Regions from separate parts of the Streptomyces sp. NPDC057682 genome, predicted to be linked through region 3. Evidence: riboswitches for the same ligand, from Rfam matches in the RefSeq annotation. Region 3 holds a riboswitch; each other region holds the start of a gene.

Region 1 (9,703 bases), on a different contig from region 3:
CCGGTATCGGAGCAGGAGGTCGATCATGCGGACCCCGACGTTTCTCCCCTCGATGCCTTCCCTCCCCTCGGTGCCCCGGATGTCCGGGGCCGTACTGAGGGCCGCCGCACTGGAACTGGTGGTGCTCGCCGGGCACGCCCTGCTGTACCCCACCGGGGTGACCGGCGAACGGCACCCCGCGAACGACCCCCCGGCCGGTCCCCCGCGCGATTCCCCGGCCGGACCGACGGAGCGCGGCTCCGGCGCGTCCGGCCGCGCGGCGGCGCTGCCCGTGTCGGGTCCCGGCCACCGGCCCGTGATCCTGCTGCACGGCTTCATCGACAACCGTTCCGTCTTCGTCCTGCTGCGCCGCTCCCTGGCCCGGCACGGCTGGCACCATCTGGAATCGCTCAACTACTCCCCGCTGACCTGCGAGATCCGCACCGCCGCCGAACTGCTCGGGCGGCACGTGGAGGAGATCTGCGCCCGTACGGGGCAGCGGGAGGTCGACATCGTCGGGCACAGCCTGGGCGGGCTCATCGCGCGCTACTACGTCCAGCGGCTGGGCGGCGACCGGCGGGTCCGCACCGTCGTCACGCTCGGCACCCCGCACGGCGGCACCGCGCTCGCCCGGCTGGCCGGAGCCCATCCCATCGCCCGCCAGATGCTCGGCGACTCGGAGCCCATCCAGGAGTTGCGGCTGCCCGCGCCCGGCTGCCGCACCCGCTTCGTCAGCTTCTGGAGCGAACTGGACCAGGTGATCGTCCCCGCCGAGGCGGCCTGTGTCGACCATCCGGACCTGGACGCGGTCAACGTACGCGTCACCGGGATCGGCCACCTCGCCCTGCCGGTGCACCCGGCCGTCGCCGCCGCCGTCCGCGAGGCGCTCGACGCCGACACGCCGGACCACGGGGCCACGGGCACGGCCTCGGTCGCCTGAACGCGCGCCCCCGGGCCGCCCCCTTCTGCCCCGGAGCGCCCTCCGAGAGCCGCTTGGAACGCCTCGGAGGAGGCCCTCCGAGGCCTCAAGAATCGAACGAGTTTCGAACATAGAGCCAAGGCTGTGTGCGCAGCCCGCCGAAAGACGGCCGATTGCCCGTTTCCTGAGCGCGCGGGGGCGGCCGAAGATTGTCGGCGTCGCATACCGCCGGGTACAGTCGCGGCCACTGCTTACCCTCCGGAGTCCCCCACCGGACGCCGGAGACTGGTCCTGCTGCCGAGGCGAGAGAGAAGTTGGTGAACGACCAGCCCCCCTACGCCGGGTACGCCGGGTACGACAGCCACTCCACGGGCAGCTTCGACAGCGACCCGCTCTTCGGCTCCCTGCCCGGTGGACACGACGCCTCGTACGACACCTCGGCGGGTTACGCGTCGCCGTACGCGACCGAGGACGGGACCGGATACACCGGCACGTACGAGGCGTACGGGACGGCCCAGTGGGACACGGGCGGGCACCCGACAGTCGGCTATGGGCACACCGCCGATTACACGGCGTACACGGCACAGCCCCAGCAGCACCCCTCGTACGACGCGTACGGCACCTCGGACTCGTACGACGCGACCGGCTCGTACGGCACCACCGACACGTACGCCACCACCGACACGTACACCGCCACCGGAACGTACGGCACGGCCGACTCGTACGACCCCGCCGTCTACGACACCGGTGCGACCTGGCTGCCGACGGACGGCGCCCTGCCGACGGTCCCGGCCCAGGGCGGGGCACCCGACTCCTCCGGCCAGTGGGACACCACCGCCTGGTACGCGGACGGCCGGTGGGCGGCCACGGACACCGCCCGGTACGACACCGGCGCCTACGACGCCACCGCCTGGAACACCGGGGCCGAGGCCGCCCCGCACGACACGTACGAGCACTCCGCGCCCACCGAGACCGCCGTCGCCGTCGAGCCGCCGGCCGGGCCGGCCGCCGAGCCCGCCCCCGAGCCGGACGCGGGCTCCGCCTTCGACCCGTACGAGCCCTACCGCGCCGCAGCCGAAGCCGAGCACACCGCGGCCGACGACGCCGGCCACGGCGGCCGGCCCGTCCGGGGGCGCAGCCGCCGGCGCTCCCCCGCCAAACGCTCCGCACTCCTCACCGTCGCCGTCCCCTCCGCCTGCGTGATGAGCGTGGCGGGCATCGCCGCGGCCTCCGTCGGCGGCATCGGCGGGCTGGGCGGGGGCGAGGAGAAGAAGGACGACACGATGTCCATGGCGGCCGCCGACCCCGGCACCGTCAAACCGGTCGCGGCCAACAACAAGCTGGACACCCAGCTCGCCAACCTCAGCGCCGACGCGGAGAACTTCGCGGACCGCGCCAGCCGCACCCAGGAGCGCATCGACCTCAAGGCGCGGCAGGCCGCCGAGAAGAAGAAGCGCGAGGAGGAGGCGGCCCGCAAGGAGGCGCTGCGCCCCAAGTTCGTCCTGCCGGTCAAGCAGCACGGTCTCAGCGCCTACTTCGGCCAGGCGGGCGTCAACTGGATGTCGGTGCACACCGGCATCGACTTCCCCGTCGGCCCCGGCACGCCGGTGATGGCGGCGACCGACGGCACCGTGCGCACGCAGTTCAACAGCGCCTACGGGAACATGGCGATCGTGACCATGGCCGACGGCACGGAGACCTGGTACTGCCACCTCTCCAGCACCCGGATCCGCTCGGGCCCGGTCAAGGCCGGCGACGTCATCGCGTACTCCGGTGACACGGGCAACTCGACCGGACCGCATCTGCACTTCGAGGTGCGGCCCGGCGGCGGCGCGGCGATCAACCCGCTGACCTGGCTCCGCAGCCACGGCGTCAACCCCACCTGAGCCCTGCGGCATCCCGCACCCGGGAGCCGGTCACGGCTCCCGGGGCGGCGCGGGTCAGAGCTTCTCGACCGGCGCGTACCTCAGCAGCAGCTTCTTCGGGCGTTCGTCGCCGAAGTCCACCGTGGCCTTGGCCTGGTCGCCGACGCCCTCGACCGCCGTCACCGTGCCCAGACCGAACTGGTCGTGGGTGACCCGGTCCCCGACCGCCAGCGAGACCGTCGGCTTCTCCGAGGCCCGCCGGGTCGCGAAGCCGGAGGGCCCGGAGCGCGCGCGGGAGGCGGAGAGCGACGAGGTGATGCCCGAGGTCGGACCCGCCGGGGCCGCCATCGGGCCCTTGCGCTTCCACTCCAGGTGCTGGTCGGGGATCTCCTCCAGGAACCGCGACGGCGGGTTGTACGAGGGCTGGCCCCAGGCGCTGCGCATGGCGGCGCGGGTGAGGTAGAGGCGTTCGCGGGCGCGGGTGATGCCGACGTACGCGAGACGGCGCTCCTCCTCCAGTTCCTTGGTCTGGCCGAGGGCCCTCATGTGCGGGAAGACGCCGTCCTCCATGCCGGTGAGGAAGACCACCGGGAATTCGAGGCCCTTGGCGGTGTGCAGGGTCATCAGGGTGATGACGCCGGAGCCGTCGGTGTCCTCGTCCGGGATCTGGTCGGAGTCGGCGACGAGCGCGACCTTCTCCAGGAACTCCGCCAGGGTGCCCGCGCCCTCCTCCTCGCCGCGCTCCTGCTCGAATTCGAGGGCGACGGCGGCGAGTTCCTGGAGGTTCTCGATACGGGTCTCGTCCTGGGGGTCGGTGGAGGCCTGGAGTTCGGCGAGATAGCCCGTACGCTCCAGCACGGCCTCCAGCACGACGGCGGGTCCGGCGCCGGACTCGACGATCGTGCGCAGCTCCTCCATCAGCGTGTTGAACCGCTTGACGGCGTTGGCCGAGCGCGCGGCCATCCCGTACGCCTCGTCGACCCGGCGCAGCGCCTGCGGGAAGGAGATCTTCTCGCGCAGGGAGAGGGCGTCGATCATGGCCTCGGCGCGGTCGCCGATGCCGCGCTTGGGGACGTTGAGGATGCGCCGCAGCGGGACGGTGTCCTCGGGGTTGGCGAGGACCCGGAGGTAGGCCAGGACGTCCCGGACCTCCTTGCGCTCGTAGAAGCGCACGCCGCCGACGACCTTGTAGGGCAGGCCGACGCGGATGAAGATCTCCTCGAAGACACGGGACTGCGCGTTGGTCCGGTAGAAGACGGCGACGTCGCCGGCCTTCGCCTCGTCCGTGTCGGTCAGCCGGTCGATCTCGTCGGCGACGAACTGGGCCTCGTCGTGCTCGGTGTCCGCGACGTAGCCGGTGATCCGGGCGCCGGTGCCGGCCTTGGTCCAGAGGTTCTTGGGACGGCGGCTCTCGTTGCGCTCGATGACCGCGTTGGCCGCGGAGAGGATCGTCTGCGTGGAGCGGTAGTTCTGCTCCAGCAGGATGGTGGTCGCGTCCGGGTAGTCCTCCTCGAACTGGAGGATGTTGCGGATGGTGGCGCCGCGGAAGGCGTAGATCGACTGGTCCGCGTCACCCACGACGCACAGCTCGCCGGGGGCGTCGTCGGGGCCCGTGGGGCCGACCAGCTCCCGTACGAGGGTGTACTGCGCGTGGTTGGTGTCCTGGTACTCGTCGACGAGGACGTGGCGGAAGCGGCGGCGGTAGTGCTCGGCGACGTCGGGGAACGCCTGGAGCAGGTGGACCGTCGTCATGATGATGTCGTCGAAGTCCAGCGCGTTGGCCTCGCGCAGCCGGGCCTGGTACAGCGTGTAGGCCTGGGCGAGGGTCTTCTCGAAGCCGTCGGCGGCCTGGCCGGCGAAGGTCTCCTCGTCGATCAGCTCGTTCTTCAGGTTCGAGACCTTCGCCGTGAACGACTTCGGCGGGAAGCGCTTGGGGTCGAGGTCCAGGTCGCGGCAGACCAGGGCCATCAGGCGCTTGGAGTCGGCGGCGTCGTAGATCGAGAACGAGGACGTGAAGCCGAGCTTCTTCGACTCCCGGCGCAGGATGCGGACGCAGGCGCTGTGGAAGGTCATGACCCACATGGCGTTGGCCCGGGGCCCGACGAGCTGTTCGACGCGCTCCTTCATCTCGCCCGCGGCCTTGTTGGTGAAGGTGATCGCGAGGATCTGGCCCGGGTGCACCCCGCGCTCGGCCAGCAGATGGGCGATGCGGTGGGTCAGCACCCGGGTCTTGCCGGAGCCGGCCCCGGCGACGATGAGCAGCGGGGAACCGGAGTGCACCACGGCGGCGCGCTGCTCGGTGTTCAGCCCGTCGAGCAGTGCGGCGGCGTCGATGACGGGGCGGTGGGCGCCGTCCCGGTAGTACGCCTCGCGGGGCGGCGGGGGCCCGTCGTACACGCCCGCGAAGAGGTCCTCCGGCACCTCTTCGGGCGCGGAGTCCTCGGGGGGCGGCGGGGGCCCTTCCTCCGGTTGCTGGAGGCCGGCCAGGAAGCTGTCGTCAAAGAGGCTGCTCATCGCTGTACGAGTCTAGGCGGGCGCACTGACAGGTGGGGGCGGAGTGGTGAACAGCTCACCTTCGCCCGATACGCAGGGCGACCGTCGGGCCGCTCCCGGTAAGGGAAACGCCGGTCGGAGGCACCCCCGGCACCCCGATCCGGCAAGGTCACAAAAACGTATCGGGCATATCGAACACCAACCTTCACAGGGGCACCATGAGTTGGCTAGCGTGCTCCGTCGGGCGGCCCGTACCCCCAGAGGCGATCCACGCCGAGCGGGCGGCCACGCCGAATCCGGGCTGCGCGCACGAGGCGCCCGGAACCGGGGACCCACACGAAGCACCGGGGTGAATCGGTCCGCAACCCCCACCTGGACCGTAGGGCAGCCTTCCGTTCCGCCCGAACCCGACAGCTAACCCGGTAGGCGGTCCACGGAAGGAGATGCAGACCTTGGCGTCGCATCGCAAACCGCGCACCCGGGTGCGCACCACCGGCCCCGCCGTCGGGATCACGACCGCCGCTCTCGCGTCCGTGACCCTGCTGTCGTCGCAGAGCGCGCTGGCCGCGCCGGCCCCCAAGCCGAGCATCGAGGACGTCCAGAAGAAGGTCGACGACCTCTACCGGCAGGCGGGGACCGCGACCCAGCAGTACAACCAGGCGAAGGAGTCGACCGCCGCCCAGAAGTCCAAGGTGGACACGCTCCTGGACGACGTCGCCAAGCGGACCGAGAAGCTCAACGAGGCCCGCAGGACGCTCGGCACCTATGCCGCCGCCCAGTACCGGGGCGGCGCCCTCGCGCCGACCGCCACGTTCTTCCTGGCCGACGACCCGCAGTCGTTCTTCGACCAGAACCACCTCATGGACCGGATGACCGAGCGCCAGACCAAGGCGGTCTCGGACTTCCGTACGCAGCAGGCGAAGGCGTCCAAGCAGCGGGCCGAGGCCGTGAAGAGCCTGGAGACGCTCACCGAGTCCCAGGCGGCGCTGCGGACCAGCAAGCAGGCCGTCCAGACGAAGCTGTCCGAGGCCCGGACGCTGCTGTCGAAGCTGACCGCCGAGGAGAAGGCGCGGCTGGCCGAGCTGGAGCGGAAGAAGGAGGCCGAGGCCAAGCGCAAGGCCGCGGAGCTGGCGAAGAAGCAGGCCGCCGCGAAGGCCGAGGCCGACCGCAAGGCCGAGGAGGCAGCCGAGGCCGCCAAGCAGAGCGGCGGCGGCACGGACGCGGGCAGCGGCACCGGAACCGGTACGGGCACCGGCTCGGACAGCAGCGCCACGACGAAGGCCGACAAGGTCATGGCGTTCGCCGAGGCCCAGATGGGCAAGCCGTACGTGTGGGGGGCGACCGGCCCCGCCTCGTACGACTGCTCGGGGCTGACCCAGGCCGCGTGGAAGGCCGCCGGGGTCGACATCCCGCGGACCACCTGGGACCAGGTGAACATCGGCACCCGGGTCGCCACGGCGGATCTGCGCCCCGGTGACCTGGTCTTCTTCTACGACGACATCAGTCACGTCGGCATCTACAAGGGCGACGGCATGATGATCCACGCGCCGAAGCCCGGGGCGAACGTGCGCGAGGAGTCGATCTACTACATGCCGATCTACGGAAGCGTGCGCCCGGCCTGACGGGTCCGCGTCCGAGACGCCGAGGGGCCGGCCCGTGAACGGACCGGCCCCTCGGCGTCTCGGCGCTCAGGTCCAGAGCGTGGCGATGAAGATGTTGACGACGGTCAGTCCGCCGACGGCGGCGAAGAGGCCCTTGTCGACCTTCTCCTCGTCGCGCTTGACGTACACGATCCCGAGGATGACGACCAGGATCAGCAGCTTGATGCCGATCTTCACGTTGTTCACCGGGTGGTCGTCGGCCTGGTCGAGCCCGACGAGGGCGATCCCGGTGACGAGCATGGTCAGCGCACCGTGCAGCATCGCCGGGACGAACCGCGCCGTGCCGGCCCCCATGGCCTTCATCTGGGTGAGGAATCCGCCCAGCAGGGAGGCGATGCCGATGATGTGCAGGGCGACGAAGACATCGATGAGTACGCGCATGGCTCCGCAGCCTAGCCGCGCCCATACCAGCACCCGGCAGCCAGGTGGGCCTTCCTGACCGTTTGACCGGAGGATGCACGAATTGCCTGACTCTGGTGCGGTATTTCCGGTCATCAAGGAACAACGCAACGCCAAATTCAGACAATAGCGGTCATTACAACTCCTGCCCGTGCCCCGGGTTTAGCGTCCCGTCCAGGTGACCCCCCACCACCGGCCCCCGTGCGGGGCGGTGCGCCGGCGGTCGCCCCGCCGGGTCCCGCGGCGGGCCGCACCCCCTGTGCGCGGTCCCCCGCGGGAGCGGCGGGCCCGCCGGTAGGCCCCGGCGGGCAGTCGCAAGGAAGGACGCCCGCCCTCGTGGCAGCGCACCGCAAGACCAAGCAGCGCCCGCACACCGGCACTGCTGCCCGCACCGCCGCGACGCTGGCCCTCGCCGGGGCCGCGACGGCCGCCGCGTTGCCGGGACCGGCGCACGCCGATCCCGCCCCCACCGCCGCCCAGGTCAAGGCCCGGGTCGACCGGCTCTACCGGGAGGCGGAGGCCGCCACCGAGCAGTACAACGGCGCCAAGGAGAAGGCCGCCGCCACCGCCCGCTCCGTGGACGCCCTGCGCGACGAGGCCGCCCGCCGGACCGAGCGGCTCAACACCGCGCGGCAGGCCCTCGGTGCCTACGCCGCCGCGCAGTACCGTTCCTCCGGCATCGACCCCGCCCTGCAGCTGGCCCTCTCCTCCGACCCGGACCAGTACCTCCGCCGCGCCGCGTACGTCGAGCGGGCGGGCGAACGCCGCGCCACCGAGCTGCGCACCGTGCGGCGCCAGGTCGCCGACGTCGCCCAGGTCCGCGCCGAGGCCGCCGGGCAGCTGCGCGAGCTGGCCGCCCGCCGGGCCGCCCTGAAGGAACACAAGGACACCGTCCGCGCCAAGCTCGCCGAGGCCCGGCGCCTCCTGGCCCGGCTGACCCCGGCCGAGCGCGCCGCCTTCGACGCCTCGGAGGGCGGCCGGGGCGACGTCCACGCCGGCCGGGGCGCCCCGCGCGGTCTGACCGCCGCACCGGGCAGCCGCGCCGCGCAGGCCGTCGCCTTCGCCTACACCGCCCTGGGCAAGCCCTACGTCTGGGGCGCCACCGGCCCGTCCTCCTTCGACTGCTCCGGGCTCACCCAGGCCGCCTGGCGCGCCGCCGGTGTCTCGCTGCCCCGCACCACGTACACCCAGATCAACGCCGGCCGGCGGGTGTCGCGCTCCGAACTCGCCCCGGGGGACCTGGTGTTCTTCTACTCGGGCATCAGCCACGTCGGGCTGTACATCGGCAACGGGCGGATGATCCACGCCCCGCGCCCCGGCGCCCCGGTCCGCATCGCGCCCATCGACCAGATGCCCTTCGCGGGGGCCACCCGGGTGGCGTAGGCTCCCGGGCCCGGCCCGATCCGCCGGCCCAGACCCAACGGCCCGAAGGACACCCGCACATGCCGATGGACGCCGACGTCCAGCACCATGCCCGCACCCTCGCACTGCGCTCCCCGGACCATGTCCGGGTCGGGCCGTTCGTGATCCGCTACAACCCGAAGTGGTCGCTGAAGTACGCCAACTACGCGATCCCCGACCAGGACGCCGAGCCGACGCCCGGCGAACTCGACGCGCTCGTCGCGGCCTTCCGCGAGCGGGACCGGATGCCGCGGCTGGAGTTCCTGCCCGGTTCGGCGCCCGCCGTCGAACCGGCGCTGCTCGCCGCCGGGTTCACCGTGGAGAACCGCGCCCCGATCCTCGCCTGCGCCCCCGGTGAGCTGGTGGACCCGAAGCCGGTCGCGGATCTGGCCGTGGCGGAACCGGCCACCGGAGCCGAGTTCGCCGCTGCCGCGCTCGTCCAGCACCTGGGCTACGGCGGCGAGGGCGAGCCCGAGGAGGGCACCGCCGCATGGCTGCGCGACGCGGTGGCCGGGGGCGGGGTCGCCGCGCTCGCCACGGTCGGCGGCGTCCCGGCCGGCGCCGGCGGCTGCTCGGTCCCGGTCGACGGGCTCAGCGAGCTGGCGGGTCTGGCGGTCGGTGCGGAGTTCCGCCGCCGGGGCATCGGGGCCGCGCTCTCCGCGCATCTGACCCGGACCGCGTTCGAGCGGAGCTGCCGGGTGGTGTGGCTGGAGCCGGGCGACGCCGAGGTGGAGCGGATCTACGCGTCCATCGGCTACCGCCGGATCGGCGAGAAGCTGAACATCTCGCTCGATCCGGCGGCACCGGACGCGGTGTGAGGGCCGGGATCAGACCAGCCGGCGGGCCGTCGCCCAGCGGGTCAGCTCGTGGCGGTTGGAGAGCTGGAGCTTGCGCAGCACGGCGGAGACATGGGACTCGACCGTCTTCACCGAGATGAACAGTTGCTTGGCGATCTCCTTGTACGCGTAGCCCCGGGCGATCAGCCG
Region 2 (9,703 bases), on a different contig from region 3:
CCGAGGAAAGTTCCTGGCCCAATAAGAGTATGAATCCTCCGGAAGGAGGGGTGGCCGACGAGCTGCCCGGGGTCGCGCCCCGCCTGCGCGATCTGCGCCGCAGCCGTGGTCTCACCCTGGAGAGCGCCGCCCAGCGGGCCGGACTCTCGCCCGCCCATCTCTCCCGGCTCGAAACGGGCCGACGCCAGCCCTCGCTGCCGATGCTGCTCGGTCTGGCCAGGATCTACGGTACGACGGTCTCCGAGCTGCTGGGAGAGATGCCCCCGGAACGTGACGCGATCGTCCGCGGCCGGAGGTTCGAAGGCGCCGAGGCCGACGGCTGGACGTACCAGCAGGCCGGTGGCTCCGGCCGGGCGATGCAGGCACTGCGCGTCCTCGTTCCCCACGGGGCCCAGGGCGATCTGGTGCGCGTCCACCCCGGCGAGGAGTGGCTGTACGTCCTGACCGGACACCTCCGGGTCGTCCTCGGTGAATCCGTGCACGACCTCGCGCCCGGCGACAGCGCGCACTTCGACTCGCTCACCCCGCACCGGATCACGGCCGCGGGCCGCGAGGGTGCCGAACTGCTCTTCGTCCACACCCTGCTGCAGAGCCCCGCCGCCGAGTTGTGTCTCGGCGGCGCCGTCCACCGTCCCTGAGGCACCGTCCCGCCACCGGCCCCCGGGCCGGCAGAGAGGAACCGTCATGTCGGATTCCGAGAACTACGACCCGCTCACCCCGGCGCGGACCAAGAACTACGACCCGCAGGAGAAGAAGATGCCCCGCGGGCTCGTCATCAGGCTCTTCGCCTATCTGGTGGCCGGGCACGTCATCGCGGGTTTCCTCTACCTGCTCTTCGCCGTGGGGATGCACAACCAGTAGCGGTCAGGTGTGCCCCCGCCGGGCGGGGGGACCCCGCCTGTGGTCAGACCCCGTCGAGCAGCCGCTCGCGCAGTCGCTCGCGCGTCGGCGGGGCGAGCTTCAGCCCGTCGGCGAGGTAGCGGTCGGTGCCGCCCCAGGTGGAGTCGATCGTGTCGAAGGCCGCGGCCAGGTAGTCGCGGTGGGCGCCGAAGAGCGGGTTGAGCAGTTCCATCACCTCGGGCGAGGTGCCGGCCGGTGAGGTGTCGCTGCGGCGGACCCGGTAGCGGCGGTGGGCGTCGTTGGACTTCAGGTAGTCGGCCTCGATGGCGTCGCGCTCGACGCCGACCGCGAGCAGGGCCACGGCGATCGAGAGCCCCGCCCGGTCCTTGCCCGCCGCGCAGTGCATCAGCGCCGGCACGCTGTCCTCGGCGAGGGCGTGCAGCACCCGGCTGTGCTCGGCCGTGCGGTCCAGGATGGTCCGGCGGTACGAGGCGATCATGCGGTCGGCGCCCTTGCCGTCGGCCAGGATCGACCGCAGCTCGGACATGTTCCCGTCGCGGACCATCCGCCAGAACTCGGCTCCGTCCGCGGGGTCGCTGAGCGGGATGCTCACATTGCGCACGCCCGGCAGCTCCACGTCCCGTCCGTCGAGCTTGTGGTCGGCGCTGTTGCGGAAGTCGAAGACCGTGTGCAGGCCGAGGCCCGAGAGAAAGGCGGCGTCCTCGGGGGTCGCGTGCGCCAGATGACCGCTGCGGTAGAGCCGTCCGAAACGCACCCGGCGCCCGTCGGCGGCGGGGAGCCCGCCCACGTCCCGGAAGTTGCGGACCCCGGTCAGCTCGGGCTCCGTCGGCGGGGTCTGCGGCAGCTGCTGCGTCACGTTCACTCCTGGAGGCTCGGTCGCCGGCGCGGGTCGCCGGGGCGTTCACTTCCGTGACGATACGACATTGTTTCGTCGGGCAATCATCTCGGCGTCCGCCTTCTTCCGCGCTTGTGGCGGGTGCCCGGAGGCACCGCGCGGGCCGGATCGGAAGGCCGGCCGTACCCGCGGAGTACCGGTCCGGGAGGGGCGATGGCCATGACATGTCCGATTTGGTGTATTTGGTCGAACGTGCCCTGATTGCACGGGAGATGGCCGGGCCCTCGTGAGCGGGATCATATCCGTGACGGTGTGTGGTGGCGCGGCCGTGGGGTATTCCCCGGCACCTCGCGGAAAGCCAAGATCCGTAATCCACGGAGGGTGACCGGAATTCCGTGTCGGGATTCGGGCGTGGAATCCGCCGCGGAAGCGATGGCTTGTTTCCGCCGTCCCGGCTCGCTTACGTTCCATGTCAATCCGGACGGACCGCCTAATCCTGCCGCCGACCGGAATTCGCACTCACTCACCGCGTGGCAGGAGCGGGGGAACCAGGTAGGCCGCCGTCCGGGAATTCCCGACGGCTCGGGGTGAAGTCGCGCCCGGCGCGACCGGACATCTCCAGTCCGAACCCGACAGCTCACCTCGCAGGCGCCGGAGAGGAAATCCTTCATGCCCATCTCGGGTAAGCACCGCCGTCCCAAGTCCAGCACCATCGCCCGCGGCGTCGTCGTCGCCAGCGCCGGCGGAGCCGTCATCGCCCTCCCGCTGCTCGGTGCCACCGGTGCCAGTGCCGCGGAGCAGACCGCTCCCGCCGCGAAGACGGCCGCCGCCGCGCACGCCACCCCGGCCAAGCCGGTCGCCGCCCACCAGGCCGGCACCACCACCTACTCCGTGGTCTCCGGCGACTACCTCTCGAAGATCGCCGCCGAGCACCACGTCAAGGGCGGCTGGCAGAAGCTGTACCAGGACAACCGCGAGGTCGTCGGCGAGAACCCGAGCCTGATCTTCCCGGGGATGAAGCTGACCCTCGGTGCGAAGAGCTGGGGCCACTCCGCCGGTGCGTCCGCCGCCGCGAAGGCCCCCGCCGCGAAGACCCCGGCCAAGGCCCCGGCCGCCGCCGAGTCCAAGGCCCCCGCGACCAAGGCCCCGGCGTCGTCCGGCTCCTCGGACGCCCAGGAGAGCACCGCCCCGGCCACCCAGAGCAACGACTCGGGTTACGTCCACCCGGTCCCGGGCAACCACACCACCGCCTACCGCGCCTCCGGCTCCAACTGGTCCAGCGGCAGCCACACCGGTATCGACTTCCCCGTCTCCACCGGCACCAGCGTGAAGGCCATCACCTCCGGCACCGTCGTCACCGCCGGCTGGGGCGGCGCGTACGGCAACCAGGTCGTCATCAAGCACGCCGACGGCCACTACTCCCAGTACGGCCACATGTCCTCGCTCTCCGTCTCGGCGGGCCAGACCGTGACCGCGGGCCAGCAGGTCGGCCTCTCCGGCTCCACCGGCAACGCCACCGGCCCGCACCTCCACTTCGAGGTCCGCACGGGCCCGGAGTACGGCTCGGACATCGACCCGATCGCCTACCTGGCGTCGCACGGGATCAACGTCTGATTCCCCTGGCAGTAGGGGTCCGGTGAACCGGACCCGGCAATAAGCAGAGGGACGGTGCGCGGCGGCGCACCGTCCCTCTGCTTATTCCCCCTTTACCAAAACCTGACCGGGTGGTCTATCTCACCACCCGTCAACCCCTTATTACGGTCGCGTAGGTCACATTCGGCGGTGCAGGATATGCCCTTGTGGCAGACGATTCGAACAACATCAAGCAGGGCGCCGGACGACGACAGGGCGCCATCGAGTCGTACGCGGCGATTGGCGACAGCTTCACCGAGGGCGTCGGCGACCCCGGCCCCGACGGAACCTTCGTCGGCTGGGCGGACCGCTTCGCGGTCCTCCTCGCGGACCAGCTCCCGGACCAGTTCCCCGACCCCGGAACGGCCCACGGGAACTTCCGTTACGCCAATCTCGCCGTACGAGGACGCCTCCTCGACCAGATCGTCGAGGAGCAGGTGCCGCGCGCCAAGGAACTCGCCCCCGACCTGGTGAGCTTCTGTGCCGGCGGCAACGACATCATCCGGCCGGGCACCGACCCGGACGACGTGGCCGAGCGCTTCGAGCGCGCGGTCGCCGATCTGACCGGCGCGGTCGGCACCGTGATGGTGACCACCGGCTTCGACACCCGCGGGGTACCGGTCCTGCGCCATCTGCGCGGCAAGATCGCCACGTACACCGCCCATGTGCGGGCCATCGCCGACCGCTACGACTGCCCGGTGCTCGACCTGTGGTCGCTGCGCTCGGTCCAGGACCGGCGGGCCTGGGACGACGACCGGCTGCACCTCTCGGCCGAGGGGCACACGCGGGTCGCCCTGCGCGCCGCCCAGGTCCTCGGCTACGAGGTGCCCGCCGACCCGGACCAGGCCTGGCCGCCGCAGGACCCGCGCGGCACGCTCGAAGTGCGCCGGGACGACATCCACTGGGCGCGCGAATACCTCGTGCCGTGGATCGGCCGACGGCTGCGCGGCGAGTCCTCCGGCGACCACGTCGAGGCCAAGCGCCCCGATCTGCTGCCGCTCTGACCGGCCCCGCTGTCCTCAGTCGCCCAGGGCCGGCACCCCGGCCGGGGGGACGGGGGACAGCGGCAGGAGCCGGGACGGCGGCACCGCCGGAACGCGTTCCAGCACCCCGCCCGCGAAGACGTCGTACAGGGGCAGCGTCTCCAGATGGACGTACCCGATGTGGCAGTCGCACACCGCCCGCGGACAGGCACGGGGCCGCAGCGCCGCCCGGTAGCTCCCGTCGTACAGGTTGCCCAGCTCCGCGCGGACGAAGTGGCAGCGGCGCACCGTCCCCTCGCCGTCGACCGAGATCACCGACTCACCGGTCCGGCAGGGCAGCCCGGCCGAGCGGTGCGGATGGCGGCTGTACGGGAACAGCGGATCGATCTCGGTCCACCGCCCGGCCTCCTCGTCCGTGTAGGTCACGCCCTCGGCGGCGTTGATCCAGAGATAGACCTCCTCGGGCAGCGCCGCGCGCAGCCGCCGCGCCTCGACCAGATGCCCGTCGAGCCCCACCACCCCCACGCTGTAACGGATCCCCAGCGCCCCCAGCTCCTCGCAGCGGCCCAGGAACCGTTCGTACGGCGTCTGCCCCGGGTGGTACGTGCACCACAGCGCGATCTTCTCGCGGCCCGCCGCGCCCGCCTCGGCCAGCCAGCGCGTACGGCCGCCGAGGTTGGTCTGGATCGCGACCCGGCGCACCTGCGGCAGCCCGGCCAGCTCGACCATCGCCCGGCGGTACCAGGACCGCACCAGCCCCTCGCCCCATGGAGTGAAGAGCACCGAGATCCGGTCCCCGGTCTGCTCCGCCACCCAGGCGGTGAACCGCTCCAGCGCGGCCCGGTCCGCCCGCAGCTGCTCCCGGCTGTCGCGGCGCTTGGCGAACGGGCAGTACGGGCAGTCGTAGTCGCACGAGGCCAGCGGGCCCCGGTACAGGATCGTCAGGTCCACGCCCCGCTCACCTCGTCTCGTACGCGGCCATCGCGGCCCGCACGGCGGGGGAGAACAGCTCCGGGCCCAGCGCGTCCGAATACGCCAGCCCCTCGGCCGTCAGCCGCAGCAGCCCCCGCGCGGGAGCCGCCGGATCCAGCCAGCCGCGCTCCTCGAAGCGGGCCAGCTCGGCGGGGAAGTCCTCGTACGGCGAGCCGCCGAACCGCTCGTGGTACCCCGCCAGGTCCATGCCCTCGGCCTGGAGGACCGACTGGAGGAGATGGCGGCGCCGCGCCTCGTCCCCGTCCGTGTACCGCCCGACCTCGGCCCGGGAGAAGTCCTCGGTGGCCGTGTAGCGGTCGATGATGGACCGCACCTCGCGCATGTCCACCGCGTAGTCGAAGGAGTAGTGCAGCCGCGAGGTGTACGACCGCGCGCCGCAGCCCAGGCCGATCATGCCGTCGGTCTGGCAGGCGTAGTCGTTCGGGCCCTCCGCGCGCGGGGCGTCGCGGCGGCGGAACATCCGCATCGACACCTGCTCGTACCCCTGCTCCAGGAGATGGTCGCGGCCGGTGCGGTACAGCCGCAGCCGCTGCTCGTCCCACTCCGCGTCCGGCGCCGTCTCCCCGGCGGCCGCGGCCCTGTCGAGACCGGTGAGGGGCCGGACGTACAGCGGGTAGAGGTACAGCTCCTCGGGGCGCCACCGCAGGGCCGTGTCCAGCGAGCCGAGCCAGCTGCGCTCGGTCTGCCCGTCGATGCCGTAGATCAGGTCGATGTTGAGCACGGGGATGCGGGTGGCCCGGATGAGATCGAGGGCCCGCTCCACGTCCCGGAGGCGCTGAGGGCGCACCGCCGCCCTGGCCTCCTCCTCCACGAAGCTCTGCACCCCGATGCTGATCCGTGTCGTCCCCCGGTCCGCGAGGACGGCCAGCCGGTCGGCCGTCGCCGTCGACGGCGAGGTCTCGACGGACAGCGGGACCGCCCGCAGATCGGCGCCCATCCGCTTCTCCGCGATGTCGCACAGCCGCTCCAGCTCGCCCGCCGTCAGGAACGTCGGCGTCCCGCCGCCGAACGCGGCGGCGGCGAACCGCACCGGGTCCGCGTCGCCCAGCGCGTCCCGCACCGCCGTCGCCTGCCGGTCCAGTGCGTCGAGATAGCGGGTGGTCAGCTCGCCGGGCGCGCCGATCCGGGTGAAGAGATTGCAGAAACCGCAGCGGACCTCGCAGAACGGTATGTGCGCGTAGAGCGAGAGAGCGTCCTTGCTCTCGTCCGCCCACAGCGCGTCGAGCGCGGGCCGGCCGGCGGGATGGCCCGCCAGGTCCTCGTACGCGGTCTTGTGCGGATAGGCGTACACGTAGTTCTGGTACGGCCGTGCGGTGGTCTGGCTGGTCATCGTGCGGTGGCTCCCGGTTCCAGGAAGAAGTGCGCGTAGGGAACGGTCCAGACGGACTCGTGGCCGAGCCGGTGGCCGGTGAAGCCGTCGTCGCCGTAGGCCGTGCCGTGGTCGGAGCAGACGATGGCGAACGCGCGGCGCCGGCTGCTCATCGCGGTGAAGAGCCGCCCGATGTGGGCGTCCACGTACTCCAGGGCGGCCGCGTGCGTGGCGCGGCTGTCGCCGTCCTCGGGCGTCGCGCCCGGGAGGTGGAACCAGTTCGGCTGGTGCAACGCCGGCACGTTGACGAACAGGAACAGCTTCCGGTCGGGCGGCAGCTCCGCGACGACCTGCTCGGCACGGGTCACCTGCGACTCGAAGGAGGTCGGCGAGGCCACCCCGAACTCCGGCTCCCAGTGGGTCTCCTGGAAGAGCCCCGGCAGCACCGAACCGAGCGGCGGTCGCTTGTTGAAGAACCCCACCCCGCCGATGCACACCGTGCGGTAGCCGGCCGCGGCCAGCGCCGAGACCAGATCGGGCGTGTCGAAGACGAAGGTGCCCTCGGCCGTGGTCTCGCTGCCCGCGAACCGGGCGGCGAACAGCCTCGGGTGCGGTCCGGGGGAGGCCGGGGTGGGCAGGAACCCCGCGAAGATCGCCTGGTGGGAGGCGTAGGTGAAGCTTCCCGGCGCATGCCGTTTCTCCCAGGCCCCGCCCGGCAGATGGCGGGCCAGGTGCGGGATGCGCCCGGCGGCGGCCAGCTCGGCCGCCACGTCGTACCGCAGGGTGTCCAGGGTGACCAGGAGAAGGTCGTGGCTGCCCACGACCTCGCCCATGTCGGGGCGGGCGCCGCCGGTGGAGCCGGTGGTGTCGGAGGGTGGTTCAGGACGGTGCGCTGACACGGTGGTTCCTTGTTCGGTTCAGTACGGCGGCGACCTGCGCCGCATAGGTGTCCAGTCCCTCGGCGCCGCTGCCGGGCAGACCCGTCAGCCGGGGCAGCAGATCACCGAAGGCGTTGACCTCGCCGACGGCGAAGCGCCGCCAGCGGGTCGAGGGCAGCAGATCCACGCCGACGCACAGCGTGCCGGGGAAGGCGGCCGCCGCCCGTTCGCAGACGGCCGTCGCCCGCTCCCAGCCGCCGCCCGCCTCGATGAGCGCCCGCGCCTCGTCCAGGTCGCCGCGGACTCCGCCGAGATGGAGATTGGTCATGGGGGAGCGGCTGGTGCGCACCACCGCGTGGGTGGCCCGCCCGTCGACCACCACGACCCGCAGGTCCGCGACCCGGCCGTGCAACGCGGCCTTGGGCAGCCACCGTTCGACATGCAGACCGTCCGGCGCCAGCGCGTCGACCAGGGCCGCGACCTCGCGCTCGGTCGTGCAGTGGCGCACCCGCAGCGAGTTGAAGAGACGGCCGGCCTCGTCCCGTTCGACCGAGGTGGCCGCCCGCACCCGGCCGGGGCCCGCCGTCTCCAGGGCCAGCACCCCGGAGGCGGAGGAGCCGTGCGCGGGTTTCACGAACACCCTGGGCATCCGGTGGCCGGCCATCAGCGCGCGCAGCCCGTCCCAGTCCCGCACCGGGGCGGCGTCCGGGCCCGAGGTCGGCGAGGCGGGGACGGGGACGCCCGCCGCCTCCAGGACGCCGTGGCACAGCCGCTTGTCGAACAGCACGGCGATGTCCGCCGCACGGTCCAGCAGCCGCGCCCCGGCCTCCGTCGCCGCCCGCTCCACCTCCCGCACGGCGGCGGTGAACCGCGCGTACCAGAGCGCGGAACCCTCCACCCGCGTCGGGTCGTCGACCCCGCGCAGCATCCGCTCGACCTCCGCGTCCTCCCCGGGCGATTCGACGCGCACGGTCTCACCGGGCAGGAACTCCGCCCGCCCGGCGAGCACATCGCGCCACGCCACCGTGCGGGCCGACGGGAGCCCGGCGGCCCGCACGGCGGCCCGGAAGAGATCCACCCGGCGGCTGCCCGGATTGCCGACCACCGCGAACCGGAGCACGTCAGGCCCCTGCCGCGGTACGACGGGACCCGGCGCCCCGGCACCAGGCCGGCGCGGGGACGGGCCGTCCGCGCGTGATCACTCCGACACCGTGACGTACCGGCCGGCCGCCCCGCGGTCGCCCCACGGCTCACAGCGCCCGGACACGTCCACCCGCACCCCGTGCGGTTCCAGGGCCTCGACGACCCGCCGCTCCATCGCCTCGGTGAGGAAGTGGTGATGCAGGTCCAGTGCGCCGAGATGGGTCAGCGGCTGGCCCTCCAGAAGCGCCGCCGCGCCCTCGTCGCCGAGCACCCCGCAAGACAGGTCGAGGGTCGTCAGCCGCGCCACGACCGGCGCCGAGGCGATCGCTGCGGCGATCTCGTTCTGCACCTCGCTGTTGCGCAGCCCCAGATGACGCAGGGCGGGGAAGCGCGTCCCCGACAGCAGCGGCGCCAGGTCCGAGACATTGGCGTCGCCCCCGTAGGCGGACACCCCGAGCCAGAGGTCCAGGTGCTCCAGCGCGGGCAGTTCACTGTCCAGCACCCCGCGCACCACCTCGGCCGGCAGCCCGCCGGCCTCGATGGTCAGCGACTTCAGCCGCTCGTGCTTCGTGGCCGGGAAGACCAGATCGGACCCGCCGCGCACCCCCAGCTCCACCAGCCCGGGGAAGGCGGTGAGCAGCGCGGTCACATCGCTCTGCTGGATCCAGGAGATCTCCGCCTCCTCCTGCACCAGATCGCCGACGAACACCGCCTCCAGCGAGGTCAGCCGGTCCGCCGCCGCGATGACCAGCCCGATCGGGTACGAGGACGTCTCCTCGTACGACTCGCCCCACTGCCCGATGATCAGCGCCCGGACACCGGCGGGGTCCACCTCGTCCAGGAACGCGGTGAACTCCTCCTCCCAGGTCTGCTCGTCCTCGTACGCGTCGACCGAGACGCGCCAGGCCGCGGCGTCGGCGGCCGGCCGCGGCCCGCCCTCCGCACCGGACTGGAAATCGACGGCCGGAAGGCCGAGCAACTCGTTCAGGTGGTCCGCATCGGACATGGCCCTGATCTCCTGATGACGACGTCGGATTGATGTCCGCAAGGTCTATCAAGGACCACTGAC
Region 3 (9,703 bases):
AGCGGCCGTGCCCCGGCTCGGTGCCCGTGGTGAGGCCGGACACGACGAGGTCGGCGAGGCCGTTGTCGTCGTAGTCCCCGGTGGTCAGGGACCGGGGCGCGATCTCGTGCCCGGGTGTGCCGGGAACACGGCCGGTGCGGGTGGCGGGCGCCTTCCGGGTCCGCTCGTCGTACTGGAACTGGGTGAGGTCGGTGCGGTCGATGACGGCGAGCTGGTCGCCAGGGATGTCGGGGCTGAAACGGGCCGCGGCGAGCGCGCTGCCGAAGGCGGCCCCTGCGGCGGGTGCCGGGGCCTGCAGCCAGGCGCTGCCCGTACCGGAGAGGCCGGTGGGCGATCCCCAGAGGACGACGACACCACCCGCGTCCCCCAGTGGCTCGATGTCCTCGCCGGGTACGCCCACGACCGCGTCGGCGTACCCGTCGCTGTCGAGGTCACCGGTGGCCAGGGCCCGGCCGAAGCCGTCGCCTGTCTCGGCGGCGCCGGGGACGCCGGCGGTGTTCTGGTCGAGGACGGCACCACGGACCGTGCCGACGCCGTCGGGGCCGCCGTACTGCACGGTGACGTAACCGGCGCCGGTGCGGCCGCCGGCCGTGCCGCCGGGGGCCCCGATGAGGACGTCCTCGTAGCCGTCGCCGTCGAAGTCCGTGGCGCGGTCGCCCGCGCGGAGGCCGGCGGAGGGGACGGCGTGGGCCGGGGGCGCGGCGACGGCGGCCCCGGACAGCAGGAGGAACGAGGCCGCGACGACGGCGGCGGGACGGTGGGTGCGCACGAGCGGCTCCTCGGCTCGAAGGCGACCGGGCGGAGTCCGAAGGGGGGTGGCCGGGAAGGGCCCGTCACCCTCCTGGCGATGTGTTCGACGGCCGGTGCGGCACAAGGGTTGTACGGCATGCGGACAGGGGTGGCAGGGAGCGGGTCCGCTCCCTGCCACCCCTGTTCATGCCCGGCTGTGCGGGCGGGTGACGTGTGTCCCGGTGGCTCAGTAGGCGCCGAAGACGTTGTCGATCGAGCCGTACGTCGCGGCGGCGTAGTTGCACGCGGCGGTGATGTTGGCGACCGGGTCGTAGATGTCCAGCGAGGTGCCGGCGACGTGGTACGCGTCGAAGGTGGGCTGGATCACCTGCAGCAGGCCCTTGGACGGGGTGCCGGCGGCGGCGTTGGAGTCCCAGTTGTTGATGGCCTGGGGGTTGCCCGTGGACTCCCGCATGATGTTGCGGTAGATGCCGTCGTAGCTGCCGGGGATGCCGTGCTCGGCCATGACGGCGAGGGATTCCTTGATCCAGCCGTCGAGGTCGTTGGTGTACGTGGTGGCGGTCTTCTCCGCGACGGGCGCGGCAGCGACGGTCTCCTCGGCGACGGGGGCGGCCGTCGTGCGCTCGGAGCGGTCGGCGCGGTCGGTGTTCTCGGCGCGGTCGGCCGAGGCCTCGGCCTTCTTCTCCACCGGCTTCTCGGCCTTCTGGGCCTTGAATTCGGCACCGGTGGCGGCCTTGGGTGCGGCTGCCTCGGAAGTGCCGCCGACGACGAGCTTCAGACCGGGGTGGATGAGGTCGGGGTTGGATCCGACGACGCTCCGGTTGTCCTTGTACAGACGCTCCCAGCCACCACTGAGGGAATGCCCCTGGGCGATCTTGTAGAGCGAATCGCCGGAGACCACGGAATAGGTCGTGGGCGCGGCCTTGCGCACGGCGATTTCCTTGCCGGCGAAGGAAGTCGGGGCCGCGGCCTTTTCGGCGACGACGGTCTTGGCGGGGGCGGCGGAGGCCGATCCGGCGGCGATCAGGGGAAGTGCGAGAACGACTCCGCCCGTGCTCACGGCGATGAAGCCGCGGGTCAGGGCGGTGGACTTGGCACGACGGTGCTTACCCACGATGGGCATGGCGCTTTTCCTCTCCGTCGCCTGCGAGGTGAGCTGTCGGGTTCGGACTGGAGATGTCCGGTCGCACAAGGCGACTTCACCCCTAGCCGCTCCGGATTTCCGGACCGGCGGCAAACCTGGTTCCCCCGCTCCTGCCGTACGTGTGTGGTCGGGTGTCCGGACGGCGGCAGGATTCGGCGTTCCATCCGGATGGACCGTGACCGTAAGCGAGAAAGTCCGGGCCGAACAAGCCCGGAATTCCTGATCATTATCGAATTCCAAGATCAATGAACCGCAATATGTGTCACCGGCCACATGCGGGGACGTCATTTTTCTTGGCGTGCCAGGGAACCGGAATTGGCGATCTTGCGTCCGGGGCGGCAAACGTGACGCTGGCCACTGGGTCCGATATGGGCGATTTGACCACCCACTGGAGGGCGTGACCCGGCGAACGGACACCCGGAACGGCCCCGTTGGCAATCGGCGCGATCGAAATGATCGGGATGATTTGCGTGATTCGGACTATTCACCCAAGCGTGGCGTGGCTCCGCCGGAGTACGCCGGGCGGAAGGCCCCGGGCCGGGCGCGCGGGACCACGACCGGTGAGCCGTCCCCGGGGGCGCTCAGGATGTCCGCGTCCAGTGCGTGGACCTCCTTCACCAGGGCGTCGTCGACCGTCTCGCGCGGAACGCCTGACGCGACGATCCGGCCGCCTTCATGGCGACGAGCAGATCGGCGTAGCGGGCGGCCGCCGCCAGGTCGTGCTGGACCATGACGACGGTGCGGCCGGCCACCGCGACCTCGCGGACGAGTTCCAGCACCTCGACGGCGTGGTCGAGGTCGAAGGCGATGGTGGGCTCGTCGAGCAGGACGACCGGGGTCTGCTGGGCCGGGACCCTCGCGAGCCGGCAGCAACGGCGCCGGCCGCCCGCCCTTACCCTTCGCGTCGGACGGTGGCGTCGCCCACCGGCCCCGGGTCTCCCCGCCGCTCGCCCGCTCCCGCCCCCGCCCCTCAGCCCTCCAGCAGCGCCCCCACGGCCGACGCGGTCTCCGGATACCTGCCTGCGAGAACCGCGCCCGTCGTCCCCGTACCGGCGGTTGCCCACGGCTCCTCGCTGCCGAGCAGCGCGGCGACCGCGTCGCACGTCTCCCGGTGGATGCCGAGCAGGACGCGGCCGGGTGCCCCGCCGGCGTCCGTCCGGTGCGGGGCCACGGCATCCGGCAGGGCGCGCCACGGCGGTATCCAGCCGTCCAGCTCCGCCAGCCGGGCGGGGAAGGTGCGTCCGGCCTCGCGGACGAGGAGCGGCGCGAGGTCGGCGCCGCCCGCCCGCAGGGTGGTGATCAGGGTCGGGAGCCAAGGCAGGAGCACGGGGTCGGGCAGCCGGCCGAAGGCCTGTGACACCGCCTCCACGACGAGGTCGCAGAGCGCGGGCACCGGCTCCAGGGCATGCACCAGACCACTCAGGTAGCGCGGATAGGCCGGCACGACCAGGGGGTTGTCCAGCAGTCCGGCGAACCGGGCCCGCAGCTCGTCGCGGGAGAGGTGGCCGAGCTGGACCTGCGCGGCCCACAGCAGGGCGGTCCTCGCGGGGTCCTTCGGGTGCGACTGGGCCAGCGCCAGGCGGAGCTGGGCGCGGTCGCAGCCCAGCGAGAGCGCCAGGCTTTCCATGCTGAACAGGAAGCCGAGCATGGCCGCGACCTGTCCCACGGTGGCGTCCTCGTCGGCGCACGCGGTGGGCAGCAGGGTGCAGTAGTGCGCGTAGCCGGTCTTGACGAAGGCCTCGATCCACCCGGGCAGGACGGGTTCGGCCGTCCGGTAGTACGCCAGCAGCCGGCGGATCCGGCGCAGCACGTCCGGTGCCCCGTCGACGGTCCGCTCGGCGGCCAGCACCTCCAGGGCCCGGGTGCCCAGTTCGTCGGCCAGCCGCCGGCTGCGCAGGTGGAGGATCGCGTCCTCGACGGCTTCCAGGACGGTGGCCGTCGTGGTCTGCGGCGCGTACGCGATGCGGCGCAGCCGCTGTTCCAGGACCTGCTCGATGCTGACGCCCTCGTAGCCCAGCTCGATCAGCGCGCGCTGATGGGTGCCGAGGGCGAGGTCCCAGGACTCCTGGATCGAGCGCTCCCCCAGGCGCCGTTCGCCCATGATGGGCCGGGCGGCGCCCGGCGGCATCAGCCGGCGCAGCATCCACAGGACGTCGGAGCACGGCTCCAGCTCCGGACGGGAGGCGAGGTCCAGGAGCGCCCGGCGGACCCCGCGCTGTTCGAGGCGGAGGCCGAGGACGGCCAGCCGGTCGTGGACGTCGCGGGCGAGTGGCGGCAGGGCGTCGTAGCCGACCCGGCCGATCCGGTCACCGCCCATCATGATCTCCACGAGGCGGCGCACATCGCGCCGGCCCGGCACGGTGTCCTTCTCGATGCAGGTGACGGCCGCGTCCTGGAAGTCGTACGGCGTCGGCCGGACCCGGTCGCGCATCCCGGCCAGCAGGATCGACGTCTCGAACACCGCGATGGCGTCGGCCGTGGAGGCGAGATAGCCGTTGCGCCGGGCGGCGCGCACGATCTCCACGCACCAGCCGAGCAGTTCGGCCTCGTCCAAACGGTCCGGCACCGGTGCCTGGGCGAGGAAGCCGGAGAGCCGGTCGGTGGCGGGCGCCTCCGGCTCCGGCGCCGGGAGGACGGTCGTCTTCGCCGACTTCGCGGCCTTCGTACCCTTCTGGCCGGCCAGCCGGAACGGCTTGACGCGGGTGCGCTTGACGTTCTTCGCCCAGAGGGACGCGGCGATCGACACCGAGCCGGGGGCGAGACCGAACTGCGCCTCGATGGCCGCGTGGCTGGACGGGATCAGGCCGTGCTGCCAGGTGGTGGCGGTGCGCGGGCCGATCTCGAAGGTGTCGGTGCCGTGGACGCCGAACTCCGGGACACGGCTCGCCGCGTGGAAGGCGCCGCAGACGTAGAGGCAGTCGGCGGGGTCGGTCCCGGTCGCCGCCAGGTGGTCTCGCATCCGCTTCCACATATGGCGTTCACGGTCCTCGTCGACCCGCACCCGGTGGGGGTCGCCGGGGGCCAGATGCCGGAACAGGCTGCCGATCAGCAGCATGACCTGGCGGTAGGTGTCGTGGTCGCCGTCGCCGAGCGGCAGTTCCACGTACTGGTGCCACCACTCCGACCAGTGCCGCACCTTGCCGTGGCGCAGCAGGTGCTCCTCCAGTTCGGCGAAGCGGGGGCGCAGGTCGCCGATCTCGACGCCCACGGCGTCCCCGTGCAGCGCCGCCTCCTCGGTCCTGGTCTCCCCCTCCCCTGCCGCCGTGGGCTCGTCGGAGGGCGGGGCGGTGTCACCGGTGGGCTCGGCCCGCGCGTCCCACTGGTAGACATGGTCCGAGGAGCGGTCGACCAGGACCAGTTCGACGCCAGGGGTGTCCAGCGCGTAGGCGATGGCCTGGTATTCGGCGGAGGCCTCCGTGAGGGGGGCGACCACCGACAGCGGGGCCCACTCGGCGGGGAAGCCGTCGATCTCCGCCGCGAACGCCTGGACGGCCACGGGCAGGGTGCAGTTGCGCAGTTCGGGCAGGAGCGGTGCCATGTCCTCGCACAGCTCCAGATAGACCACCTTGGGCTGCTTCTCCCGCAGCCGGCGGGCCATGGCGAGCGCGGACGCGGGCGAGTGGTGGCAGACCGGGAAGATCTCCAGCGGCTCGCGCACGGCACGGTCCACGTCGTCGACGATGCCGAGGAGGATGCTCTCCAGGGCGTCGGGGCCGTCCGCGAAGGTCGCGGCGGCGTCCTGCAACTGGGTGCGCAGCGCCTCGAATCCGGGCCGGTCGGGGGCGGTCACGAGAGCGTGGCGATCGCGTCGCGGCCGCCCTCCAGGAACTCGGGCCAGGAACCGCCCTCCTCCTTGCTGCGCGGCTCGACGACCCCGTGCAGGTACTTGTTGAGGATGGCCAGGTCCTCGGGGTCGCGCCGGGCCAGCGAGCCGACGAGCGAGGAGGCGAGGGTGCGGGCGGTGAGGTCGCGTTCGCCGAAGAAGTCGCCGTGCAGGATCGCGTCCTCCAGGACACCGATCTGCTCGGCGGTGGAAAGGGAGGACTCCAGCTTCTCGTCGTCGCTCGCGGCCGCCGCGGCCGAGGCCCGCAGATCGGCGAAGCTCCGCAGCAGGACGTCCAGGAGCGTGGGCGGCACGTCCAGTTCGATGCTGTGCCGGCGCAGCAGTTCCTCGGTGCGGAAGCGGACGATCTCCGCCTCGCTCTTCTTGTTGGTGACGACCGGGATCCGTACGAAGTTGAAGCGGCGTTTGAGCGCGGACGAGAGGTCGTTGACACCCCGGTCGCGGCTGTTGGCGGTGGCGATGACGGAGAAGCCGGGCTTGGCGAAGACGATGTTGTCGCTGTCCAGTTCGGGGACGGAGATGTACTTCTCGGAAAGGATCGAGATCAGCGCGTCCTGGACATCGCTGGTGGAGCGGGTCAGCTCCTCGAAGCGGCCGATCGCCCCGCTCTCCATCGCCGTCATGATCGGTGAGGGGATCATGGACTCGCGGGACTGCCCCTTGGCGATGACCATGGAGACGTTCCAGGAGTACTTGATGTGGTCCTCGGTGGTGCCGGCCGTGCCCTGCACCACCAGGGTGGAGTTGCGGCAGATGGCGGCGGAGAGCAGTTCGGCCAGCCAGCTCTTGCCGGTTCCGGGGTCGCCGATGAGCAGCAGTCCCCGGTCGGAGGCCAGGGTGACGATGGAGCGCTCGACGAAGCTGCGGTCGCCGTACCACTTCTGGGTGATCTCCCGGTCGAGGCCGTCGGAGCGCTCGGAGCCCAGGATGAAGAGGCGGACCATCTTCGGGGAGAGCCGCCAGGAGAACGGCTTGGGGTGATCGTCGACGGATTCGAGCCAGGCCAGCTCCTCGGCGTACTTGATCTCGGCGGGGGCGCGCAACAGGTCGGACATGGAGGGGCCTTTCTAGGCGAGGAAGGTCTTGAGCTCGTGGACGAGCTTGCTGATGTGGCCGGAGACGACCGGGGTGCCGAGTGCCTTGAACCGCTCGCGGAACCAGGGATTGACCTGCTGGCGGCCGGAGCTGGTGACGGAGCCGACGGGAATGAACCTCACGCCCGAGCGGTGGACCGCCTCGATGCCTTCGAAGAGCGGCTGGGAGCGGTCGAACTCGTAGAAGTCGGAGATCCAGACCATCACCGTGTCCTGCGGGTCGGTGATCTTCGGGCGGGCCATCGCCATGGCGACGGGTCCGTCGTTGCCGCCGCCGAGCTGGGTGCGCAGCAGGGTCTCGAAGGGGTCGTGCACCCAGGGGGTGAGGTCGAGCGCCTGGGTGTCGTACGCGATCAGATGGACGTCCACCTTGGGAAGTCCGGCGAAGACGGAGGCGAGGATGGTGCAGTTGACCATCGAGTCGACCATGGAGCCGGACTGGTCCACCACCACGATCAGCCGCTGGGGCGTGGTCCTGCGGACGGTGTGCCGGTAGTAGAGGCGGTCGACGTAGAGCCGCTCCTCCTCCGGGCTCCAGTTGGTCAGGTTCTTCCAGATGGTGCGGTCGAGGTCGAGGTTACGGAACACGCGTTTGGGCGGCACGGAACGGTCCAGCTCGCCCACCGTGGACTTCGCGACCTGGGTCCGCAGCACTTCGGCGACCTCGTCGACGAAGCGGCGGATCAGGGCCTTCGCGTTGGCCAGGGCAACGCCCGAGAGGTTGCTCTTGTCGCGCAGCAGCTGCTCGACGAGCGACATGCTGGGGGTCAGCCGCGCGGCGAGCACGGGATCGCCGAGCACCTCGCGCAGCCGCATGCGGCGGACCAGATCGGCTTCGAGGGAGCCGAGTTCGGTGCCCGTGCCCGGCGCCGCACCGGTCGGGCCCGTGCCGCCGCTCCGGCCGCCGCGCAGATCGCCGGGTTCGTGGCCGAGGGCACGCTCCAGCCAGCCCGCGTCCGACTGCCAGCGGGCCAGCTGCTCGGCCGTGACCGTGCCGGAGCCCGTGGAGTAGACGTTGAGGAGCACCTTGGAGACGAGGGCGGCGCGGCGCACCTCGGCGGCCCGGTCGCGGACGTCCTCGGGGTCCGGGGTCATCAGACGGTCGAACTCGCCGCCGAGCTCCGGATGGCGCTGCACGACCGAGTCGACGGAGGCCTGCGGGTCCAGCAGCGCGGCGGGCAGTCCGAGGTCCTCGACGATGTCGAGACCGGCGGATTCCAGGCCTGCCTGCTCCTCCGGGTCGAAGAGCCGGGCAAGCAGGCGCCAGTAGAGGACCTGGCGGCGGTTCTCGTGCGGATCGGCCTCGGGTGTGCGCGGCGCGAGCGCCGGGTCCGGGGGCGCGGCCGGTGCGGTCCCGGCGGCCCGCCCCGGGGTGGCGGGCGCGTCTGTGCGGGGATCGGTCATTTCCGCAGCAGCCTTCCCGCGCGCTCGCGGAGGACGGCGACGGCGTCGGTGGCGGCCTTCTCCGCCCTGGCACCGGCCTTGTCCGTCGTCCCGCCGGCCCATGCCCCGCCGTGCAGCACGACGGTCTTCTTCCGGACGGTGGCCTCGACGGCCAGCGGCTGGAGGCGGTAGGCGCCGGCGTCCCAGCGGAGCAGGGCGAGGCAGGCTCCGGACGCGGCTACGGCCTCGGGCGTGAGCGGGCCCGCAGCCGGGACGCGGTCGGTGTCGACGGCCAACGGCTGCCCCGCGACCGTGAAGACGAGGCCGTCGTCCTCCTGGTGCGCGGTGTACCCCTCCAGGAACACGGGGACGGCGATGCGCACCGGATGACGGTCGAGCGGCGCGGTGAACGCGTCGGTGGCGGTGGGCAGCACGACCCGCGCGGTGACGAACGGGTCGGCCGGCTGTCCGGCGCGGGCGTGCCCGTCGCTCCAGATCAGGTCGCCTTCGGCGGTGACGGGCATGGCGTCGAGGTCCATCGACAGGCCGTCGCCGAGGGCCGCGAGCAGGGACATCCGAGGGCGGAGCAGTTGCCAGAGGCCGGCGCCGACGACCGTGTCCGGCTTCGGGGCGGACGCCGCGGCGCGGACCAGCCGGGGCGTGGATCCGTCGGCCGGTTCGAGCACGGCGTGCACCTGGGCCTGGACGGCCGTGGGGTGTTCGTGCAGGTCGACCCCGAGGGGCAGCAGCCGCCCGGTCACCGTCTCCGTCGCGGGGGCGGTGACCGCTCCGGGGACGGTCAGCAGCATCGCGCGGGCCCAGAGGTCCGCCCAGCGGCGGGCGGGAACCCGGTCGGCCGCCGTTCCCGGGCCCGTCGCGGCGAGTTCGGCGGCGAAGCCGTCGATCAGGGTCGCGAGACGGCGCAGCGAGGGGTCGGGGAGCAGCGCGGAGACGACGGGGGCCGAGGCCGCGATGGTGTCGTGGTCCAGCCCCGTCCACCCGGCACGGGCCAGATCGGCCAGCCAGGAGCGGGCGGCGGCGAGCAGATTGGCCAGCGGTGGCGTCCCGGTCCCGGCCGGGGAGGTGGCCTCCGCGGGGCCCCGTCCCGTCGCTTCCGTGATGCGCTCGGTCAGCGCGTCGTGGACCGAGCCGAGGAGCGCGGTGCGGGCACCCGCGAGGGCGAGGTAGTCGTCCTCGCCCGAGGACCCCTCCGCGGTCCGGGCGGTGGCCTCGGCGGTCCTTGTCGCGAGCGGGGTGCCCGCGAGGGCCCCGGCGAAGGCGGCGAGTCCGGCGGCCCGGTCGGGCCGGGGGCGGAGCAGCCCGGAGACGAGGGCCTCGTCGAAGCCGTCGACGGCGGCCAGCGCCTCGTCGAGACCGGTGACGGGCGTGAGCAGGAGATCCGTACGCATCAGGCCACCGCCCGGGTCGGCGGGAACCAGTGCATCTCCGGCAACGGGTCGGTGCTCGGGGCGAGTTCCAGATAGGCGA

Evidence for each region. A riboswitch is a leader RNA that binds a small molecule or an ion and turns the genes downstream of it on or off. The one in region 3 is predicted to bind cyclic di-AMP.
Region 1: it holds a riboswitch for cyclic di-AMP, as region 3 does, so the genes downstream of both, ACFVDM_RS17250 (NlpC/P60 family protein) here and ACFVDM_RS12490 (transglycosylase SLT domain-containing protein) in region 3, are expected to answer to the same signal.
Region 2: it holds a riboswitch for cyclic di-AMP, as region 3 does, so the genes downstream of both, ACFVDM_RS14435 (peptidoglycan DD-metalloendopeptidase family protein) here and ACFVDM_RS12490 (transglycosylase SLT domain-containing protein) in region 3, are expected to answer to the same signal.

What each region holds. Positions count from the first base shown of each region.
Region 1 is NZ_JBHVIN010000008.1:238,616-248,318, forward strand. Features, by position in the region: gene ACFVDM_RS17235 (esterase/lipase family protein) at 26-919, shown strand; gene ACFVDM_RS17240 (M23 family metallopeptidase) at 1,216-2,784, shown strand; gene pcrA (DNA helicase PcrA) at 2,839-5,277, opposite strand; cyclic di-AMP (ydaO/yuaA leader) riboswitch at 5,535-5,701, shown strand; gene ACFVDM_RS17250 (NlpC/P60 family protein) at 5,700-6,878, shown strand; gene ACFVDM_RS17255 (hypothetical protein) at 6,945-7,298, opposite strand; gene ACFVDM_RS17260 (NlpC/P60 family protein) at 7,653-8,699, shown strand; gene ACFVDM_RS17265 (GNAT family N-acetyltransferase) at 8,759-9,535, shown strand; gene ACFVDM_RS17270 (LuxR C-terminal-related transcriptional regulator) at 9,545-9,703, opposite strand, start outside.
Region 2 is NZ_JBHVIN010000007.1:28,932-38,634, reverse strand. Features, by position in the region: gene ACFVDM_RS14450 (helix-turn-helix domain-containing protein) at 30-638, shown strand; gene ACFVDM_RS14445 (DUF6126 family protein) at 685-861, shown strand; gene ACFVDM_RS14440 (tyrosine-protein phosphatase) at 905-1,717, opposite strand; cyclic di-AMP (ydaO/yuaA leader) riboswitch at 2,207-2,360, shown strand; gene ACFVDM_RS14435 (peptidoglycan DD-metalloendopeptidase family protein) at 2,366-3,310, shown strand; gene ACFVDM_RS14430 (SGNH/GDSL hydrolase family protein) at 3,496-4,332, shown strand; gene ACFVDM_RS14425 (STM4011 family radical SAM protein) at 4,348-5,262, opposite strand; gene ACFVDM_RS14420 (STM4012 family radical SAM protein) at 5,270-6,634, opposite strand; gene ACFVDM_RS14415 (STM4013/SEN3800 family hydrolase) at 6,631-7,446, opposite strand; gene ACFVDM_RS14410 (STM4014 family protein) at 7,493-8,611, opposite strand; gene ACFVDM_RS14405 (STM4015 family protein) at 8,690-9,640, opposite strand.
Region 3 is NZ_JBHVIN010000006.1:84,812-94,514, forward strand. Features, by position in the region: gene ACFVDM_RS12485 (FG-GAP repeat protein) at 1-769, opposite strand, end outside; gene ACFVDM_RS12490 (transglycosylase SLT domain-containing protein) at 977-1,873, opposite strand; cyclic di-AMP (ydaO/yuaA leader) riboswitch at 1,879-2,062, opposite strand; partial or broken gene fecE (Fe(3+) dicitrate ABC transporter ATP-binding protein FecE) at 2,375-2,784, opposite strand; gene ACFVDM_RS12500 (hypothetical protein) at 2,865-5,684, opposite strand; gene ACFVDM_RS12505 (AAA family ATPase) at 5,681-6,793, opposite strand; gene ACFVDM_RS12510 (VWA domain-containing protein) at 6,806-8,236, opposite strand; gene ACFVDM_RS12515 (hypothetical protein) at 8,233-9,654, opposite strand; gene ACFVDM_RS12520 (hypothetical protein) at 9,624-9,703, opposite strand, start outside.